Regions from separate parts of the Brachybacterium sp. AOP3-A1-3 genome, predicted to be linked through region 2. Evidence: riboswitches for the same ligand, from Rfam matches in the RefSeq annotation. Region 2 holds a riboswitch; the other holds the start of a gene.
The links. A riboswitch is a leader RNA that binds a small molecule or an ion and turns the genes downstream of it on or off. The one in region 2 is predicted to bind FMN.
Positions count from the first base shown of each region.

Region 1: linked by a shared signal. The riboswitch ahead of ribD (bifunctional diaminohydroxyphosphoribosylaminopyrimidine deaminase/5-amino-6-(5-phosphoribosylamino)uracil reductase RibD) and the one ahead of pnuC (nicotinamide riboside transporter PnuC) in region 2 are both predicted to bind FMN.

Region 1 covers NZ_JBQSXM010000015.1:43,680-46,878, forward strand. The annotation lists gene recF (DNA replication/repair protein RecF) at 1-145, shown strand, start outside; gene ACT3T5_RS15665 (DUF721 domain-containing protein) at 145-999, shown strand; FMN riboswitch at 1,100-1,229, shown strand; gene ribD (bifunctional diaminohydroxyphosphoribosylaminopyrimidine deaminase/5-amino-6-(5-phosphoribosylamino)uracil reductase RibD) at 1,356-2,420, shown strand; gene ACT3T5_RS15675 (riboflavin synthase) at 2,436-3,083, shown strand; gene ribB (3,4-dihydroxy-2-butanone-4-phosphate synthase) at 3,083-3,199, shown strand, end outside.
Region 2 covers NZ_JBQSXM010000002.1:459,941-463,139, reverse strand. The annotation lists gene ACT3T5_RS04870 (phosphoribosyl-ATP diphosphatase) at 93-356, opposite strand; gene pnuC (nicotinamide riboside transporter PnuC) at 485-1,189, opposite strand; FMN riboswitch at 1,282-1,399, opposite strand; gene rpe (ribulose-phosphate 3-epimerase) at 1,446-2,132, opposite strand; gene ACT3T5_RS04855 (RsmB/NOP family class I SAM-dependent RNA methyltransferase) at 2,129-3,199, opposite strand, start outside.

The DNA of each region.
Region 1 (3,199 bases), on a different contig from region 2:
ACGCCTCGGCCGGATCATCACCGATGCCTCCCAGGTGCTCGTGACGACAGCCAACGACACCGACATCCCCGACTCCCTCGACGGGGAGATGCATGTGGTCGACGTGAGCCTGGGATCCGCCGTGCCCCGCGAGGGCGGTCTGTGATGACGCCGCCCCGGGCGGGGAAGGGCTCCAGCGGGTCCGACGGCGGGAGCCCCGTGCGGCAGCGACTGGCGAACCCCTATGACCTCTCGACCTGGAGGACGCCTCCGCACGATCCCGATCCCCAGGTCGGGACCGGAGCTGCGCGCGAGGAGCCGACGGTTCGCCAGGAGCCGACTGCGCGTGAGGAGCTGCCCCGGGGCGCCGATTCCGGGAGGGGTCACGCCGGCGCTGCGTCCCGGCCGTCCACGGTGACCGGCCGTCGACCGGCTTCGACCGATCTCCGCGGGGAGGCGGACGACCCCGGCGAGGCCTACGATCCGCCCGAGCTGCCGACCCCTCCGGACCCCTTCGAACTGGCACGGCGCACCGTGAACCGCTCCCGAGCGGCCGCCCGGGATCGCGGCCTGTTCCCGATCTCGGCGAAGACCCAGGCTCGTGACGTGAGGGACCGTTCGGGCAGCTCACCAGGCTATTCGGGGTCCCGGCCGGACCCCCGGGATCCCCAGGGAATCGAGTCCGTGCTGCGCAAGGTGCTCGGCAACCTCGGGTGGAACGCCGGGATGAACGCCGGTCGGGTGCTGGAGGAGTGGGACGACATCGTCGGGGAGAAGGTCAGCGCGCACTGCCGCCCCGTCTCCCTTGAGGACGGGGTGCTCGTGATCAGCGCGTCCTCCTCCGCCTGGGCCTCGCAGCTGCGGATGCTCACCCCCCGCCTGATCACTACCATCGAGGAGCATGTCGGCTCTCACGTCGTCGCCGAACTGCGGGTGACCGGACCGGCCGCTGCCGAACGGACCTGGAAGAAGGGGCGACGCACCGTCACCTGGCGCGGCCCGCGCGACACCTACGGCTGAACCCCACGACCTCGGCTGGTGAGGTCGAGTTCATCCGCCGACGCGAGCCTCGGCGCCTGACCGCTCTCCTGCTACCGTGGAGGACGACGAGCTGAAGAGCTCGCGTGCACTGGGGTCGGTGAAATTCCGAGCCGGCGGTGATAGTCCGCGACCCGATGGCCTCTGGCCCTCGGTTGACCAGGTGGAACTCCCGGACCGACGGTCAGAGTCCGGATGGGAAGCGCACGCGAACGACGTCCTCGAGCGGTCTCTCGCCGCGCACCCCTGGTGCGCCGCGACCGAGCACCCCGTGGGGCGGCGTTCCCGTACCCCTTCCCCTCCACCGGGACCGCGAGCAGCGGACCGGAGGAGAGACCGTGCTGAACCCTGCCGAGCGCAGCGCGCTGCATCGCGCGCTGGAGATCGCGGCGCACCCCGCCGTCGCCTACGGACCGAACCCACGGGTGGGCTGCGTGCTGCTGGATCGCGAGGGCACGGTCCTCGCCGAGGGATACCACCGCGGCGCCGGCACGCCCCACGCCGAGGCCGACGCCCTGAACCACGCCCGGACCCGCGCCCTGGCCGGCACTGCCCCCAGGCTCCACGGAGCGACCGCCGTCGTCACCCTCGAACCGTGCACGCACACCGGCCGCACCGGCCCCTGTGCCCAGGCACTCATCGACGCAGGCGTGGGCCGCGTGGTGGTCGCCCGTCGCGACCCCAACCCGGTGGCTGCCGGCGGGGTCCAGCTGCTGCGCGAGGCCGGTCTCGAGGTCGATCTCGACATCCCCGCAGACCTCGCCGCAGCAGCCGGCGCGCTCAACCGCGGCTGGGAGCACGGACTGCACCACGCACGGCCCCTGGTCACCATGAAGCTCGCCCTCACCCTCGACGGGAGAGCCGCGACGGCCGACGGCACCAGCCGGTGGATCACCGGGGAGGCCGCCCGCCAGGAGGTCCATGACCTGCGCACCACCTGCGACAGCGTCCTGATCGGGACCGGCACCGCTCGCGCCGACTCGCCGAGCCTCACCGCGCGCAGCTCCGATGGCTCTCTGCGCCCTCGCCAGCCGGTCCGGGCGGTCATGGGCACCGGCGTCTTCCCGCCGCTGCCCACCCCGGACGGCGCCGGCGAGGCGATCGCCCTGCGCACCCGGGACCCGTCGGCCGCCCTGGAGGACCTCTTCGCACGCGGCCTGCGCCATGTGCTGCTCGAGGGCGGCCCCTCGCTGGCCGCGGCGTTCCTGCACTACGGACTCGTGGACGAGCTGATCGTCCATCTCGCACCCACCCTGCTCGGTGCCGGCCGCTCCGCGACCGGTGACCTCGGCATCTCCACCCTCGCCGACCGCCTCGACCTCGACCTCGTCGACTCCACTCCTCTGACCTCATCGGATGGCCGTACCGACCTCCGCCTCACCCTGCGGCCCCGCGCCGCCTGACCCGGAAGGACCACCATGTTCACCGGCATCATCGAAGAGCTCGGCACCGTCGAGACCATCGAACGGACCGACTCCTCGGCCCGTCTGCGACTCCGCTCCCCCTACGTCCTGGACGGCATCTCCCTGGGCGACTCGATCGCCGTCAACGGCTGCTGCCTCACCGTCACGGACGTCGAGGGCGAGCTGTGGAGCGCCGACGTCATCTCCACCACGCTCGCCGCCACGAACCTCGGCGACCTGCAGGTCGGGGACGGCATCAACCTCGAACGCTGCGTGCGGGCCGACGGCCGCCTGGACGGACACATCGTCCAGGGCCACGTCGACGGCGTCGGCGAGATCGTGAGCCGCGAGCAGGACGGGGGCACGACGCTGCTGCGCATCTCTCTGCCGGGTGCCGATGCGGACGACCCGCAGGGCATCGCGCGCTACGTCGTGGCGAAGGGCTCCCTGGCCGTGGACGGCATCAGCCTGACCGTGGCCGCGATCGACGCGGACGAGGTGACCATCGGACTGATCCCGGAGACGCTCGCGCGCACGACGCTGGGCACGAAGGGAGTCGGTGACCGGGTGAACCTCGAGGTCGACGTGCTCGCCAAGTACGTCGAGAAGCTGCTCGGCGCGCGCGCCGTCCCGACCGCGACCCCTGCGACGGAGGCCCGCTGATGACCATCTCGACGACCGCGCCGACGACCACGCTGCGACTGGACCCCATCGAGGAGGCGATCGCCGCGATCGCCGCCGGCCGACCCGTGGTGGTCGTCGACGACGAGGACCGCGAG
Region 2 (3,199 bases):
CCCGTGATGATGGTGAGGCGTCGGCGGACGCCGGGCGGGGCGAGCGGGTGATCGGTGCCGGGTGGCGGGTGCGCAGAGCGCCGTGCGGCGGCTCAGAGCTGCCGGTAGACGTCCTCGAGGCTGATGCCCTTGGCGACCATCATGACCTGCAGGTGGTAGAGGAGCTGGCTGATCTCCATCGCGGCATCCTCCTGCGTCTCGTGCTCGCAGGCCATCCACACCTCGGCGGCTTCCTCCACGATCTTCTTGCCGATCTGATGCACACCGGCATCGAGCTCGCGGACGGTGCCGGAGCCCTCGGGGCGGGTGCGTGCCTTCTCGGTCAGCTCGGCGAACAATGCTTCGAAATCCTTCACACCACCAGGGTACTCGCCCCGGCGGGCGGTCGACGAAGGCGACCACCCACCGGTCCTCGGGCAGTGCGGGGGCACGAGCAGTTCGGGAGAAGGGTCAGTCCGCGAGAAGGGTCAGACCGGGAGCAGGGTCAGTTCCGGCGCACGGTCGGGTCCAGGTGCGCCGTCTCCACGGACACGCGCTCCCGATGGTCCTGCCGGTTGCGCACGCGCCACCAGACGAAGAAGCCGATCAGGGTGAAGGCCCCGTAGAAGACGTACATGAAGGCGCTCGCGTAGTAGCCCGCGCTCAGGAGCAGCGGGACGCCCACGAGGTCGACGGCCACCCAGATCAGCCAGAACTCGACCCAGCCCTTGGCCATGCCGAAGGTGGCGAGCAGGCTGCCCATGAAGATCCAGGCGTCGGCCCACACGGGCTCGTAGGAGCCCAGCGCCCGGAAGATCGGGGTGAGCGCGGCCGTGCCGCCGACGAGGGCGACCACGAGCAGGAGTCGGGTGCGCCACGACGCCCACCGGGGCTCGACGGCGGTTCCGCCGTCGTGCTGCGCCTGCCGCCACCGAACCCAGCCGTAGATGCTGGTGAGGATGAACATGATCTGGCGTCCGGCCTGGCCGAGCAGGTCCACCGCCTCGGGGTTGCCGAAGAGCGTCCCCATGAACACGGTGAACAGCAGCAGGTTGCCGGCGATGCCGATGGGCCAGGCCCAGACCTTGCGTCGCATGCCGCCGAGCGCGCTGAGCAGTCCGAAGACGTTGCCGAGCACCTCGCGGAGAAGTATGAACTGGCCGCCCGCGAAATCGATTCGCGCGTTGAAGAGCCACTGCAGAAGATCCATGTCGGTCCTTTCGCCGTCGGATGCAGTGGCTCCGGGGGAAAAGGGTTCCGGCATGGCTCCGGAGCGCGCGAAGAGCGCCCTGGGGCATGCAGGACGTGCGCCTCTCATCCAGGCTGTACTGTCGGTGCCGGAGTTCCACCGGCTCCACCGCCGAAGCGGGTCGCGGACTATCACCGCCGGCTCGGAATTTCACCGACCCCGGAGCACGTCACTGGTCGTGACGGGACCAGGATAGCCCCGCTCGAGGCGTCCGGACTCAGTGCGCCGTGTGAGTTCTCGCGAGTTCACGCAGGGCGGAGATCTCGTCGGCCGCATCCTGGGCGCGGTAGATCGCCGAACCGGCCACGAACACGTTGGCGCCGGCTTCCGCGCAGCGCTCGATGGTCTCCCGGCTGACCCCGCCATCGACCTGGATCGACACCTCGAGGTTGGCGTCGCTGATCGCGCGTCGCGCCCGACGGATCTTGGGGAGCATGGTCTCCAGGAAGCTCTGCCCCCCGAATCCGGGCTCGACGGTCATGAGCAGCAGCACGTCGAACTCGCCGATGACGTCCAGCAGGGGTTCGATCGGCGTCGCGGGGCGCAGGGCGACTCCGACCTCGACGTTCTTGCGGCGCAGATCCCGGGCGAGCTTGATCGGGGCGGTCGCGGCCTCGAGGTGGAAGGTCACCGAGGAGGCACCGGCCTCGGCGTAGGCCGGGGCCTCGCGGTCCGCGTCCTCGATCATCAGGTGCGCGTCCACGGGGATCGCGCTGCGACGCACGATCTGCTCGACCATGCTCGTGCCGAAGGTGAGGTTCGGGACGAAGTGGTTGTCCATGATGTCGACGTGGACGCTGTCGGCGGTGGAGATCTTGTCCAGCTCGGTGCCGATGTCCATGAAGTCGGCGTTGAGGATGCTGGGATGGATGTACTGGCCATCGGTCGAGTACGCGGCATTCATGAGGACGGAGTCCCTTCCACATCGGGGGCGGAGCTGTCGGAGGAGCTGTCGGCGGAGTTCTTGCGCAGCAGGCAGATGTACATGGCGTCGGTGCCGTGCACGTGCGGCCACAGCTGCACGGCAGGTCCCTCGCCGAGGTCGAGCGTGGGCTGCGCGGCGGGGAGCACCCCGGCGCGCACGGCATCACGGGCGTCGAGCTCCTCGACGTCGTCGCGGCCCTTGAGGACGTCGGCGACCACCAGGCGGGTCTCGGCGAGGTGCGGGGAGCACGTCACGTAGGCGACCACTCCCCCGTCGGCCGCGGCGTCCAGGGCGGATCCCAGCAGCTTGCGCTGCAGAGTGCTGAGCTGGCCGATGTCGGCGGGGGTGCGACGCCAGCGCGACTCGGGGCGACGACGCAGGGCGCCGAGCCCGGAGCACGGGACGTCGGCCAGGACCCGGGAGAACCGGCCGGGCATCTCGGCGCCGATCGTGGTGCCGTCGGCGGTGAGCGTCGTGATCTCGCAGCCGGCCTCACGCAGAGTGGCCACGGACCGGTCGACGAGCTCGGTGCGGTGGGGCTGGAGCTCGACGGCCAGCAGATCGGCGTCGTGCCCCACGGTGAGCCCGCCCAGCAGGGCCGCCTTGCCGCCGGGGCCCGCGCACAGATCGAGCCAGTGGGCGTCGTCACCACGGACCAGGTCATCGGCCCCGAGGGCGAGGGCGAGGGCTGCGAGCTGGCTGCCCTCGTCCTGCACGGCGACCCGTCCCTCCTTGACCGGATCCATGCCGCCGGGATCCCCCGACGGCCAGGACGCGGCGAAGACGCTGAGGCGGCCGGCGCTCGCTCCGTTGTCGATGAGCTCATCGAGGTCGGTGAGGCCGGGCCGCATCACGAGCGAGACCGCGGGCGCCGCGTTCTGGGCGGCCAGCAGCTCGTCGATCTCGTCGCGTGAACGGCCGTGCCCGGCGAGGGCATCGGTCAGGGCGCGCACCACCCAGCGCGGGTGGGAATGGACGACGGCGCGGTGCCCGGTGGGGTCCTTCTCGCGGTTCGGAGCGACCTCGTCGATCCACTCCTGAAGGCT